Regions from separate parts of the Streptomyces sp. NBC_00887 genome, predicted to be linked through region 2. Evidence: riboswitches for the same ligand, from Rfam matches in the RefSeq annotation. Region 2 holds a riboswitch; the other holds the start of a gene.

Region 1 (7,160 bases), 810 kb from region 2:
ACGCCGCCAACGCCATCATCGCAGTCATGGACGGCCTCCAGGTGCAGTGGCTTCTCGCACCCGACGCCGTGGACATGGCGGCCTCGACCGAGCTCGTGGTCACCTCCCTGCTGGCCGCCCTCGCACCGGGCACGTTCGGCCCGGCCGCCGGAGACCGGTAGCCCGGCCTCTGTCCGGCCGGCCGGACCAGCAGTCGTCGCCTGACGCTCAGTCAGTCCCCGTTGCCGGCATAGGACTCCGGAGTGTGCACTCCCGACACGCGGCACAATCAAACCGGTTCGGCGTCAGCAGTGATGATCAGCCGGTCCGTGACCCTCCGGATGCGCCCTGCCCGGGGAACTACATCGCACCGATGATCGCGGAGGCGACCTCGGGGACATGCCGGTCGAGGTAGAAATGGCCGCCCTCGAACACCTGCGTGTCGGTGCCCTTCGTGGTGTGCGCCTCCCAGGCCGTCACGTCCGCGGCCGAGGTCACCGGGTCGGATGCGCCCGCGAACACGGAGACGGGGCAGGTGAGCCGGGCTCCGGGCGGGGCCGTGTACGTCTCGACCGCGCGGTAGTCGGCCCGCACGACCGGCAGGATCAGCTCCCGCATTTCGGGGTCGTCCAGCACGGACCGGTCCGTGCCGCCGAGCCGCACGATCTCCGCGACCAGGCCGTCGTCGTCACGGAGATGGATCGTCCCTTTGCGTGCGATCGACGGCGCCCGGCGGGAGGAGGCGAAGAGCCGTACCGGTCCGTGCGATGTCTGCTGCTCGAACCGGCGGGCCACCTCGAAGGCGACGACTGCACCCAGGCTGTGGCCGAAGAAGGCGAAGGGGGGGTCGAGCCGGTGGCGCAGGACGGCGAAGGCGGCGTCGGCCAGCCCCTTCACGCTGTCGAGGAGCGGCTCCCCGTGCCGGTCCTGACGCCCTGGGTACTGGATGGCCAGTGTGTCGATCCCGGGTGCGAGGGCGTGGGCCAGGAGGCGGAAGTACCCCGCCGACCCTCCCGCGTGCGGAAAGCAGACGAGCTGGGCCGTGCTCTGCGCGGTGGGCGCGAAGCGCCGTATCCAGGAGTCGTCATGTGTGTGCTGCTGAGACATGAGGTCACCAAGTCGGGGGGCGGGGCGTGCTGGTGGTGGCAGAACAGGATAAGGGTTCATGGCCGGCGCCGGGGGAGGCTCCGGCCATGAACCGTCGGGGGCAGGCCCATCAGCCGCTGCTGCGCGCCCCGACCTCGTCGATCGCCGGACTCGGCGCCTCGACGGCGGGCCGGGGTCCGGGAGTCCCCGGCTTCCCGGGAGTGAAGGCGAGAAGGCCCCCGATGATCGAGGCCGCACCGCCGACCCACATCGCGGTGCGCAGACCGTCGGCGACGTCCACGATGGCCGGGGCGTCCCCGGGCAGGCCGGCGGTCGCCAGCGCGACGAGCAGCGCGAGGCCTGCGGCGCCGCCGATCTGCTGGGACGTGCAGGCCAACGCCGAGGCGGTACCCGCCTCCTGCGGGGCGACTCCGGACGCCGCGCAGACGAGCCGTGCACACCGCCGGCGCGTGCCTCGCTTGCAGTCGGCGGTTCCGGGCGGCAGGGTCCTGGGTGTGGCCACTCTGCTGATCGTGCATCACACGCCCTCGCCGAACTGTCAGGCGCTGTTCGAAGCCGTCGTCTCCGGTGCGACCACGGAGGAGATCGAAGGGGTCAGGGTCGAACGGCGCGCGGCGCTCTCCGCCACCGCTTCCGACGTACTCGCCGCCGACGGCTACCTCCTCGGGACCCCGGCGAACCTCGGCTACATGTCCGGCGCCCTCAAGCACTTCTTCGACCAGGTCTACTACCCGTGCCTGGACGCGACGCGCGGCCGGCCCTTCGGCTACTACGTGCACGGCGGCAGCGACGTCACCGGCGCCCTGCGGGCCATGGAGTCGATCACGACCGGCCTGGGATGGCGCCGTACGGCCGACGCCGTGAAAGTCACGGGCGAGCCGGGCAAGGCCGACATCGAGGCGTGCTGGGAACTGGGTGCGACCGTCGCCGCCGGGCTGATGGGCTGAGGCGGCGCGCCTCCCGGGCGCTGTTCGGCCCGGCGGCGAGCTCCGGGTCACGTTCTGCCGGGCAGGACGTACCGTCCGCTGCTCAGCGTGGCCGCCAGGTGAGCTTGTCGCCGCCCACCCATCGCACCGTGGCGGGGTCGTCGAGGTCATGGACGGTGATTCCGGCCGCGTTGGCGATGACGAGCACGTCGGTCATCGCCGTCGCCCTGCCGACGATCTCTCCGTCGATCTCCACGAGGCGGAAGGGCGGATCTCCCGGCTGTACGGCCAGGACGGTGATCGGCGGGTTCCAGGTGCTGGGGCTCGCGCTGTCGGTCATGCGTGGATCGGTTCCACACGGACGGCCGCGGTATGCGCAGATGTGACGTCAATGAGCTGTTTGCCTGATTTAGTCGATTCTTGGGATTGATCCCGTCATTCATAAGGCCCCATATCGTGCGGCCTGTGATCTTTCGGCACAGAGCAAATCGCCCTTATCGGACTCAGTGACCAGCGTCACCTGTCACGCCGACGACGTCGACAGCCGTCGGCCGGTCCCCTTGTGCGCCAAGAAAGTTGGCTTCGCCGTGTGGGGTCGATTACACGAATTTCCATCGATCGATCTTGCGAATGAATTGTGATCACCAATTCGGGGCTTGTTCCTTTCGCTATTTCTCGCCTACGGTCACCCTCACTCCGGATGGAACGCCGAATCCTGCCGCCGTCCGGTAACCCGACCACTCACGTACGGCAGGAGCGGGGGACCCAGGTAAGCGCCGATCCGGTATCCGGATCGGCTCGGGGTGAAGTCGCATTCGCATGCGGCCGGGCATCTCCAGCCCGAACCCGACAGCTCACTTCGCAGGCGACGGAGAGGAATTCACCATGCCCGCAAAGGGTAAGCACCGTCGTTCCAGGACCAGTTCACTGACCCGCGGCATCATCGCCGTGAGCACGGGCGGAGCCGCTCTGGCCCTCCCCGTGATCGGTGCGACCGGCGCCTTCGCAGCACCGGCCCAGCCGGTCGCCATCGAAAAGGCGTCGACGTCGACTGCTGTGTCCGCAAAGGGAATTGCGGCCAAGAAGTCCGCACCCGTCACCTATTCCGTGATCTTGGGTGACTCCCTCGCCAAGATCGCACGCGGACATTCCGTGAGCGGTGGCTGGCAGGAGCTGTACAAGGACAATCGCGCGGCTGTCGGCGACAACCCCGATCTGATTCGCCCCGGTCTGAAGCTGACCATCGGCGCCAAGGCCGAGAACAAGGCTGCGAAGTCGGGTAAGGCCGAACCCAAGGCCTCCGGCGCCTCGGACCGCGCCGAGAAGAGCGCCGACCGCGCCGACCGTTCGGAGCGCACGAGCACGAAGCTCGCCGCGCAGGGCGCGCCCGCCGCCGCTCCCGCGGCCCAGCCGGCCACGTACACGAACGACCTCGACGGCTGGATCAAGGAGTCGCTGGCGGTCATGGCCGAGCACGGCATCCCCGGCAGCTACGACGGCATCCACCGCAACATCATGCGTGAGTCCTCGGGCAACCCGCTCGCCATCAACAACTGGGACTCGAACGCCGCCGCGGGCATCCCGTCCAAGGGCCTGCTGCAGGTCATCGACCCGACCTTCGAGGCCTACCACGTGCCCGGTACGTCGACCGACAGCTATGACCCGGTCGCCAACATCACCGCAGCGTGCAACTACGCCGCAGACCGGTACGGCTCGATCGACAACGTCTTCGGGGCCTACTGACACACGGCTGTGTGACAGCTGAGCACGATCGACGGGTGGTGCGGGTTCGGACGAATCCGCACCACCCGTCCGTGTGTCCCGGCCTCCTGCGCCGGTCCTACGACTTCAGGTAGTGCAGCACCGCGAGGACCCGGCGGCTGTACTCCGTGGTGCTCGGCAGCTCCAGCTTGTCGAAGACGGAGCCGAGGTGCTTCTCGACCGAACTCAGCGACAGGTGCAGCCGCTGCGCGATGGCGGCGTTGGTGCGGCCCTGCGCCAGTTCCTGCAGGACCGTGCGTTCCCGGGGCGTCAGCCCGGCCAGCGGATCGCTGTGGGTACTGCGGAGCACCAGCTGCCGTACGACCTCCGGGTCGAGCACCACACCTCCCGCCCGGATCCGCTCCAGTGCGTCGAGGAACTCGTCGACCTGCGCGACCCGGTCCTTCAGCAGGTACCCCACCCGCTCGGCGCCCCCTGACAGCAACCGGGCCGCATAGGTGCGCTCGACATGCTGGGACAGCACCAGTACGCCGACCGCCGGCCACCGCTCGCGGATCTCCAGGGCGGCCCGCAGCCCCTCGTCGGTGTGGGTGGGAGGCATCCGGATGTCGACGACGACGAGGTCCGGTGTCCGCGCCCCGGCCTCCTGGATGAGGGACGTTCCGTCGCCCACCGCGGCGAGGACGTCGTGCCCCTCCTCCGCCAGCAGCCGGACGAGGCCCTCCCGGAGCAGCGTCGAGTCCTCGGCGAGCATTACGCGCACAGCAGCTCCGCGGTGATGGTGGTCGGTCCCTTCGGAGGGCTTTCGATGTGCAGCAGGCCGTCGAGCGCGTCGACCCGGCTCCGTAGCCCGGTCAGCCCGCTGCCCGCGGGATCCGCACCGCCGGTGCCGTTGTCCCGGACCCGCACCGACACCCGGTTGCCGTCGCCCCGGACGGTGACGGAGATGTGCGTGGCACCGGAGTGCTTCGCGGCGTTGGTGACCGCCTCCGAGACCACGAAGTACGCGGCGGTCTCCACCGGACGGGGCAGCGGCACCGCGAGATCGAACTCCATGCGCAGCGGGATCACGCACCGCTCGGCCACGCCGCCGAGCGCCTCCTCGAGACCCAGACTGTCCAGTGCCGACGGATAGACCCGCCAGGCCACTTCCCGTAGCTCCGTGAGGACGTCCCTCGACTCCTTGTGCGCCTGTCGCAGCAGCGCTTCGGCCTGTTCCGGCGTCCGGTTGCGGCGGGCGCGGCCCAGGAGCATGGCCAGCGCGACGAGCCGCTGCTGGACGCCGTCGTGCAGATCGCGTTCGATGCGGCGGCGCTCCGTGTCGACCGCTTCGAGGACTCCGGCACGGCTGGCGGCCAGTTCGTCGATGCGCTGCTCCAGCAGTTCCCGCGCGGAGGGCCCGAAGTGTTCACGGGCCAGGCGGGCGTCGAGGGCGTCGAGGGAGACGAGCCCCTGCAGGTCGAGGAAGAGCAGGACACCGCCGAGGGCGGCCTGGGGCAGCAGCTCCTGCCAGCTCGTGGTCGACCGGACCACCCCGGCGGCCAGGAGCCCGGCCAGTACCGCCCCGAACACGAGCAGCCCGGTCACGAAGGCGAACAGGATGCCGGTCCAGGTACGTGCGGCGACGAAGCGCAGGACGGCCCGCCCGGACAGGCTGTGTGCGGGGAACACGTCACCGAAGAAGACACCGCGCCGCCACCGCTCCAGCTCCGCGAGCCCACGGGCCCCACCGGCCAGCAGGGCGAGCGCGCGGCCGTGCGTACGGGGCCACAGGAGGAACGGTCCCAGCGCCGCGCCCGGAACCGCGAAGTACAGCAGGCCCAGGAGCGCGGTGCAGCAGCCGAGCAGGGCGCCGGCGGCTCGGCGCGGAAGCGGGAACGACTGTGCCGCGGGGACGACCCCGGCGCCCCCGGAGTCCCGGAGCGGGCGTGCCGCGTCGTCCATGACGTCCTCCTGCAGGGATACCGGGACAGGCGCGGGCCACACGATACCGGCGGAACATGATCGTGCCGCGGGCGGCCGGGAGCTCACGGGGTACGGCGGTGCTGCCCCCGGTCGCGGGAGCGCAGCCGTACCCCGACGTACCCGGCGAAGGCCACCAGGACGAGAACGACGACGGCCTTGGACAGCACTCCGACGTAGGCCTCCACGGTGTTCCACCGGTCGCCGAGCCAGTAACCGGCCATCACCAGAACCGAGTTCCACATCAGGCTCCCCAGGGCCGTCAGGACGACGAAGAGAGCGAAGGGCATGCGCTCCACGCCGGCCGGTACGGAGATGAGGCTCCGGAACACCGGCACCATGCGGCCGAGCAGCACCGCTTTGGTGCCGTGCCGGGCGAACCACTGCTCCGTACGTTCGAGATCGGCGGGCTGGACCAGCGGCAGCCTCGCCCAGACCGCGTGGACCCGGTCGCGGCCGAAGAGCGTCCCGATTCCGTACAGGACCACGGCGCCCACGACCGAACCGAGCGTCGTCCAGAACAGGGCGGACGTCAGACCGATGACACCCTGTCCGGCCGCGAATCCGGTCAGCGGGAGGATGACCTCGCTCGGCAGCGGCGGGAAGAGGTTCTCCAGGGCGACGGCGAGGCCCGCCCCGGGAGCACCCAGGGTGTCCACGAGATCGGCCGCCCAGCCGGCGATACCGGCAGCGGGTTCCTGGGGGAGGGCAAGCGGTGCGTGATCCATGAGCGGTCTCCTGGCCGGCGGCACGAGACGCGCGGGGTCCGCCACGCCTCTCCAGGAACGCTAGGGAGCGCGGCACGGCGCCGGTACGAGGGTCGCCGTCAAGGCCGTTGGGGTTCACCGCACGGGGCGCCCTGCGGTTTCCCGCAGGGCGGGGCGAGAGCCGGGCAGGGGACCGGTCCCGGCATCGGGCAGGTCCTCGGCTGTGCGCCCGGTGGCTCCGCCGACCGGGCCGGGCGCCGGGCGGCCGCCTTCCGGCAGGGGCGCGTCCGCGCCGTCCGGACCGCTGTGACTGGTCTCGTACAGGTTCGTCGTCCATACTGCCCGCCGTGGAGCAGCGCATAGATTCGAACACCAAGCCCGAGTTCGCCGCGGGAACAGACCCGGCGTACATCCCCGGCCTGACGGCCCCTGCCCCCGCGCGGACGGAGGGGGATGCGGAGAAGGCGGCGGAGGAGTCCGCCGTGCTCGAGAAGGGCGCCGACGGGGACGATTCCACGGCTGTCGCCGACGGGGCGGAGACGCCGCAGGACGCGAAGTCGAAGCCTGACAGCCGGGAAGCGCCGAAAGAGTCCGCGGAGTCCTCGGACACCGCGGAGTCGTCGGACGAGGCGGAGTCGTCGGACGAGGCGGACGGGCCGGTCTTCGAGGTCAGCGACCGGCGCGGATCCATCAGGGTGGCCCGCGAGGGTGTCCGGTTCCGGTTGGACGACCAGGAGGCGGAGTTCGACTGGGCGGA
Region 2 (7,160 bases):
ACATCGCCGCGGCCAAGGACCGTCCGCTGATCATCGTGGTGAACGACAACGAACGCTCGTACGCCCCGACCATCGGCGGCCTCGCCAATCACCTCGCCGTCCTCCGTACGACCGACGGGTACGAGCGTTTCCTGAGCTGGGGCAAGGGAGTGCTCCAGCAGACACCGGTCATCGGGCAGCCGCTGTACGGGTCGCTGCACGGTGCGAAGAAGGGGTTCAAGGACACCTTCGCCCCGCAGGGCATGTTCGAGGACCTGGGGCTCAAGTACGTGGGCCCGGTCGACGGACACGACACCGCGGCGGTCGAGTCCGCGTTGAACCGGGCGAAGCGCTTCCACGGGCCGGTCCTGGTGCACTGCATCACCGAGAAGGGCCGCGGCTACCCGCCCGCGCTGGCCGACGACGCCGACCGCTTCCATACCGTCGGCGCGATGGCCCCGCCGACCTGCGAGCCGCTCGTGGTGCCCGCTGCGCCTTCCTGGACCTCGGTGTTCGGTGAGGAGATCGCACGGATCGGGGCCGAACGCCCGGACGTCGTCGCGATCACCGCGGCGATGCTGGACCCCGTCGGCCTGACCCGCTTCGCCCAGAAGTTCCCCGACCGGGTGTGGGACGTCGGGATCGCCGAGCAGCACGCGGCCGTTTCCGCCGCGGGACTGGCCACCGGCGGCCTGCACCCGGTCGTCGCCGTCTACGCCACCTTCCTCAACAGGGCCTTCGACCAGTTGCTGATGGATGTGGCCCTGCACAGGTGCGGGGTCACCTTCGTGCTCGACCGGGCGGGTGTGACCGGCGTCGACGGACCCTCGCACAACGGCATGTGGGACATGTCCCTGCTGCAGGTGGTTCCCGGCCTGCGGATCGCGGCACCGCGCGATGCGGACCGGCTGCGCGAGGAACTGCGCGAGGCCCTCGACGTGGATGACGCGCCGACCGTGATCCGCTTCCCGAAGGAGTCGGTGGGGGAGCCGGTCGTGGCCATCGGCCGGATCGGCGGCATGGACGTCCTGCACCGGGCCGAGAACCCCGACGTCCTGCTGGTGGCGGTCGGTGTGCTCGCCCAGGTCTGTCTGCGCGCGGCCGACCTGCTCGCGGGAGCCGGAATCCGCTGCACGGTCGTCGATCCGCGCTGGGTCAAACCGGTCGACGCACAGCTGCCCGCGCTGGCCGCGCAGCACCGGCTGGTGGCCGTGGTGGAGGACAACAGCCGGGCGGGCGGCGTCGGTTCTGCCGTCGGGCAGGCATTCCGTGATGCGGGAATCGACGTACCGCTGCGGACGTTCGGCATCCCCGAGCAGTTCCTGGCGCACGCCAAGCGCGGTGAGGTGCTGGCCGATGTCGGGCTCACTCCCGTGGAGATCGCCGGACGGATCGGTGCGGCGCTCGCCGGCCGGAAACCAGGGTCGGAGCACGTGGTGCCGAGGGAGAACAGGCCATGAAGGACGACGGGCCCAAGGGCTTCGATCTGGCGCGGCTCCTCGCGGAACGCGGCGCCGAGCGCTACGAGCTGCATGGCAGGCATCTGAACCACCAGCTGCCGCGCATGCTCCGCACCATCGGCTTCGACAAGGTCTACGAGCGGGCCGAGGGCGCGTACTTCTGGGACGCGGAAGGCAACGACTACCTCGACATGCTCGCCGGCTTCGGCGTGATGGGGCTCGGCCGGCACCATCCCGTCGTACGCAAGGCCCTGCACGACGTCCTCGACGCCTCGCTCGCCGACCTCACCCGTTTCGACTGCCAGCCGCTGCCCGGACTCCTGGCCGAGCGGCTGCTGGCGCACAGCCCCCATCTGGACCGGGTGTTCTTCGGCAACAGCGGCACCGAGGCCGTCGAGACCGCACTGAAATTCGCCCGGTACGCCACCGGAAAGCCCCGGATCCTCTACTGCAGCCATGCCTTCCACGGCCTGACGACCGGCTCGCTCTCGGTCAACGGCGAAGCGGGGTTCCGGGACGGCTTCGCGCCCCTGCTTCCCGACACGGCGATCGCCCTCGGTGATCTGGATGCCCTGCGCCGCGAGCTCACGCGCGGAGACGTGGCCGGCCTGGTGGTGGAGCCGATCCAGGGCAAGGGGGTGCACGCCTCGCCGCCGGGGTTCCTGCGGTCCGCGCAGGAGCTGCTGCACCGGCACAAGGCGGTGCTCATCGTCGACGAGGTGCAGACCGGTCTGGGCAGGACCGGCGACTTCTACGCGTACCAGCACGAGGAGGGTGTCGAACCCGATCTCGTCTGTGTGGCGAAGGCGCTCTCCGGCGGATACGTGCCCGTCGGCGCGACGCTCGGCAAGGACTGGATCTTCAAACGCGTCTACTCCTCCATGGACCGGGTGCTCGTGCACTCGGCGAGCTTCGGCTCGAACGCCCAGGCCATGGCGGCCGGGCTCGCGGTCCTCGCGGTGATGGAGGACGAGGAGACGGTCGCGCACGCCCGTCGCACGGGTGACCTGCTGCGGGAGCGGCTCGCCGCGCTCGTCGGCCGCTACGAGCTGCTGCACGAGGTGCGCGGACGCGGGCTGATGATCGGGATCGAGTTCGGCCGGCCCTCCTCGCTGAAACTCCGCAGCCGCTGGACCATGCTGCAGGCGGCCAGGAAGGGCCTCTTCGCCCAGATGGTGGTCGTGCCCCTGCTGCAGAAGCACCGGATCCTCACCCAGGTCTCCGGCGACCACCTGGAAGTGATCAAGCTGATCCCCCCACTGGTCATCGGTGAGCGCGAGGTGGACCGCTTCGTGGCCGCCTTCACGGCCGTCATGGACGACGCGCACAGCGGGGGCGGGCTGATGTGGGACTTCGGCAGGACGCTGGTCAAGCAGGCCGTCGCCAACCGCTGACACTTTGCCTCGGAGGCAAGAAATTTGCCTCCGAGGAAAGCTCCTGGCCCAATGGAGCCATGAATCCTCCTGACGGAGGGGTGGCCGACGAGCTGCCCGGAATCGCTCCGCGCCTGCGCGACCTGCGCCTCCACCGGGGGCTCACCCTGGAGGCCGCCGCCCGGCGGGCCGATCTCTCCCCGGCACACCTCTCCCGGCTCGAGACGGGCCGCAGGCAGCCGTCACTGCCGATGCTGCTCGGGCTCGCCCGCATCTACGGTACGACGGTCTCCGAGCTCCTCGGCGAGATGCCGCCCGAGCGTGACGCGATCGTCCGCGGCGGCCCGTTCGCGGGCGCTCCGGGCGGCGCGCTCGGCGGGACCGCGGGCAGCGCTCCGGGCGCCGGCCCGGGTGGCGCTTCGGGTGGTGCCTCGGGTGGTGCCGAAGCCGACGGCTGGATCTACCAGCAGGCCGGTGGCTCGGGCCGGGCGATGCAGGCGTTGCGGGTCCGGGTCCCCTACGGGGCCCAGAGCGATCTCGTACGCGTCCACCCGGGCGAGGAATGGCTGTACGTCCTCGACGGGCGGCTGCGGGTGAGTCTGGGGGAGACCGTGCACGACCTCGGGCCGGGGGACAGCGCGCACTTCGACTCGCTCACCCCGCACCGGATCGCGGCGCTCGACCGCGGGGGCGCCGAGCTGCTCTTCGTCCACACCCTGCTGCAGAGCCCCTCGGCGGAGCTGTGCCTGGGCAGTGGGACGCACCTTCGCTGACCTCGCACGCCCCACCGCCCCTGCCGCACACCGGTCAACTCGGCCCGAGACCCGAAAGAGAGGACTGCCATGTCCGATTCGGAGCACTACGACCCGCTCACCCCGCGCCCGCGGGGGAGCAAGGACACGCAGGAGCGGAAGATGCCCCGCGGCGTGGTCATCCGGCTCGTCGCCTACCTGGTGGCCGGCCACGTCGTCGCGGCCTTCCTCTTTCTCCTGTTCACCGTGGCGGGCAAAGGCTGACCGCCTGCGCTACGCCTCCTCGACGAGACGCTCGCGCAGCCTCTCGCGGGTTTCGGGCGCGAGCTTCAGCCCCTCGCTGAGGTAGCGGTCCGTGCCGCCCCAGGTCTCCTCGATCGCGGCGAAGGCGGCGGCGAGGTAGTCGGAATGCGCACCGAAGAGCGGGTTGAGTAGCTCCATCACCTCGTCCGACATCCCTGCCGACGACGTGTCGCTGCGCCGCACCTTGTAGCGGCGGTGCGCGTCGTTGGACTTGAGGTAGTCGGCCTCGACGGCCTCCTTCTCGACGCCGACGGCCAGCAGCGAGATCGCGATCGACAGGCCGGCCCGGTCCTTGCCCGCCGCGCAGTGCATCAGCGCCGGCACGCTGTCCTCGGCCAGCGCGTGCAGCACCCTGCTGTGCTCCGCGGTGCGGTCCGTGATGATCGACCGGTACGACGCGATCATGCGGGCCGTCCCCTTGCCGTCGGCGAGGATCGAGCGCAGCTGCTGGATGTCGCCGTCGCGCACCAGTCGCCAGAACTCGGCGCCGTCGGCCGGGTCGGAGAGCGGAATGCTGACATTCCGGACGCCTGGCAGTTCCACATCGAGGCCGTCGAGCTTGTGGTCGGCGGCGTTGCGGAAGTCGAAGACGGTGTGCAGGCCGAGTCCGGCCAGGAATGCCGTGTCCGTCTCGGTGGCGTGCGCCAGGTGGCCGCTGCGGTAGAGGCGCCGGTAGCGCACCCTGCCGCCGTCCGTGGTCGGCAGGCCGCCCACGTCGCGGAAGTTGCGGACCCCGGTCAGCTCGGCGTCTGTCGACGGAACCTCTGGCAGCTGCTGCGTCACAAGGACTCCTGGAGTGTCTGGCGTCGGCGCCGCTCGCCGACGGGGGCACGCCCGCGACGATACGACATGGATTCATCGGGCAATCGTTTCGCCCTTCGGCGCCTTTCCTGCCGGGGTGACCGGCGGCCCGCGAGCATGACATGTCCGTATTGGTGTATTTAGCAGAACATGCCCCGCTTGCATGGGAGATGGGGCTCGGCAGGTGAGCGGGATCATATCCGTGACGGTGTGTGGCGAAACTGCCGAGAGGTAATCCTTACGCCGCGCGGAAAGCCAAGATCCGTAATCCACGGAGTGTGACCGGAATTCCGTAACGGAATTGAACCGCTCATTCCGGTACGCAACCGGTGGCTTGTTCCCGGCGTCCTGACTCGCTTACGGTCACCGTCAATCCGGACGGAACGCCTCATCCTGCCGCCGCCCGGAATCCGCACCGACTCACGTGTGGCAGGAGCGGGGGAACCAGGTAAGCCGCCGACCGGAGTGATCCGGAACGGCTTGGGGTCAAGACGCGCTCAGCGCGGCCGGGCATCTCCAGTCCGAACCCGACAGCTCACCTCGCAGGCGCCGGAGAGGAATTCCCCATGCCCGCAAAGGGTAAGCACCGTCGTACGAAGGCCAGCCCGATCTCCCGCGGCGTCCTCGCCGCAGGGACCGGCGGCGCCGTCCTCGCCCTTCCGCTGATCGGCGCCACCGGCGCGTTCGCCGCCGAGCAGTCCGCGCCCGCAGCCAAGCCCGCGGCCGCCAGTGCGGCGCACCACGCGCCGGCCGCCTCCGTGGCGAAGAAGCAGGGCGCCCCCAGGACCTACTCCGTGGTCGCCGGTGACTATCTGGCGAAGATCGCGGCCGACAAGAAGGTCAAGGGCGGCTGGGAGAAGCTGTACAAGGACAACCGTGAGGTCGTCGGCGACAACCCGAGCCTGATCTTCCCGGGCATGAAGCTGACCCTCGGCGTCAAGGCATCCGGTTCCACCACGGAGTCCGCGCCCTCCAAGGCCGCCCCGTCGAAGGCCGCCCCGTCGAAGGCCGCCCCGTCGAAGGCTGCCCCCTCGAAGGCGGAGTCGGCCCCGAAGGCCGCCGCGCCGGCCGAGAAGGCGTCGACGGCCACCAACGCCGCCGACACCACCGGTGCTTCGGAGAGCGACAGCTCCGGCTACACCACCCCGGTGGCCGACGGTGGCGTCTCCACCCAGTACCGCGTCGCCGGTGCCAGCTGGTCCAGCGGTTACCACACCGGCGCCGACTTCCAGGCCGCCTCCGGCACCAGCGTCCGGTCCATCGGCCCGGGCACCGTGGTCTCCGCGGGCTGGAGCGGTGCGTACGGCAACGAGGTCGTCATCAAGCACGACGACGGCATGTACTCCCAGTACGCCCACCTGTCGTCGCTCGGCGTCTCGGCCGGCCAGACCGTCACCGGCGGCCAGCAGATCGGCCTCTCCGGTTCCACCGGCAACTCCACCGGCCCGCACCTCCACTTCGAGGTCCGCACCGGCCCGAGCTACGGCTCGGACGTCGACCCGATCGCCTACCTGCGCTCGCACGGCGTCTCCATCTGACGCAATCGGGCGGCTCGGTGAGCCCAAGAGGGGCGGTGCGCGGCGGCGCACCGCCCCTCTGCTTATTCCGGCTTTACCAAAACCTGACCGGGTGGTCTATCTCACCACCCGTCAACCCCTTATTACGGTCGCGTAGGTCACATTCGAAGGTGCAGGATATGCGCTTGTGGCAGACGATTCGAGAAACAAACAACGAGGCACCATCGGGTCGTACGCAGCGATTGGCGACAGCTTCACCGAGGGCGTCGGAGACCCCGGCCCCGACGGGACGCTCATCGGCTGGGCGGACCGTTTCGCGGTCATCCTGGCGGACCAGCTCCCACTCCCCGCTGCAGCGGCCGGCCCCGCGGACGGCCCGCACGGGAACTTCCGGTACGCCAATCTCGCCGTACGCGGACGCCTCCTCGACCAGATAGTCGAGGAGCAGGTCCCCCGCGCCAAGGAGCTCGCACCGGATCTGGTGAGCTTCTGCGCGGGCGGCAACGACATCATCCGGCCCGGCTCCGACCCGGACGACGTGGCCGAACGCTTCGAGCGCGCGGTCGCCGACCTGACCCGTTCGGTCGGCACCGTCATGATCACCACCGGCTTCGACACCCGAGGCGTTCCGGTGCTCCGGCACCTGCGGGGCAAGATCGCCACGTACACCGCCCATGTGCGGTCCATCGCCGACCGCTACGACTGCCCGGTCCTGGACCTGTGGTCGCTGCGGTCCGTGCAGGACAGGCGCGCCTGGGACAACGACCGGCTGCACCTCTCGGCGGAGGGACACACCCGGGTCGCGCTGCGCGCCGCCCAGGTCCTCGGCCTCGACGTGCCGGCCGACCCCGACCAGGTGTGGCCTCCGCAGGTACAGCGCGGGGCACTCGAGGTGCGCCGCGACGACATGGCCTGGGCCCGCGAGTACCTCGTCCCGTGGATCGGCCGGCGCCTGCGCGGCGAGTCCTCCGGCGA

The links. A riboswitch is a leader RNA that binds a small molecule or an ion and turns the genes downstream of it on or off. The one in region 2 is predicted to bind cyclic di-AMP.
Region 1: linked by a shared signal. The riboswitch ahead of OG844_RS17930 (transglycosylase SLT domain-containing protein) and the one ahead of OG844_RS14285 (peptidoglycan DD-metalloendopeptidase family protein) in region 2 are both predicted to bind cyclic di-AMP.

What each region holds. Positions count from the first base shown of each region.
Region 1 is NZ_CP108788.1:3,941,184-3,948,343, reverse strand. It holds gene OG844_RS17955 (TetR/AcrR family transcriptional regulator) at 1-161, shown strand, start outside; gene OG844_RS17950 (thioesterase II family protein) at 340-1,086, opposite strand; gene OG844_RS17945 (hypothetical protein) at 1,196-1,588, opposite strand; gene OG844_RS17940 (flavodoxin family protein) at 1,581-2,033, shown strand; gene OG844_RS17935 (hypothetical protein) at 2,116-2,352, opposite strand; cyclic di-AMP (ydaO/yuaA leader) riboswitch at 2,709-2,893, shown strand; gene OG844_RS17930 (transglycosylase SLT domain-containing protein) at 2,898-3,755, shown strand; gene OG844_RS17925 (response regulator) at 3,853-4,488, opposite strand; gene OG844_RS17920 (sensor histidine kinase) at 4,488-5,678, opposite strand; gene OG844_RS17915 (DedA family protein) at 5,762-6,424, opposite strand; gene OG844_RS17910 (hypothetical protein) at 6,751-7,160, shown strand, end outside.
Region 2 is NZ_CP108788.1:3,131,112-3,138,271, reverse strand. It holds gene dxs (1-deoxy-D-xylulose-5-phosphate synthase) at 1-1,439, shown strand, start outside; gene OG844_RS14305 (aspartate aminotransferase family protein) at 1,436-2,833, shown strand; gene OG844_RS14300 (helix-turn-helix domain-containing protein) at 2,893-3,585, shown strand; gene OG844_RS14295 (DUF6126 family protein) at 3,655-3,828, shown strand; gene OG844_RS14290 (tyrosine-protein phosphatase) at 3,838-4,650, opposite strand; cyclic di-AMP (ydaO/yuaA leader) riboswitch at 5,072-5,230, shown strand; gene OG844_RS14285 (peptidoglycan DD-metalloendopeptidase family protein) at 5,235-6,206, shown strand; gene OG844_RS14280 (SGNH/GDSL hydrolase family protein) at 6,373-7,160, shown strand, end outside.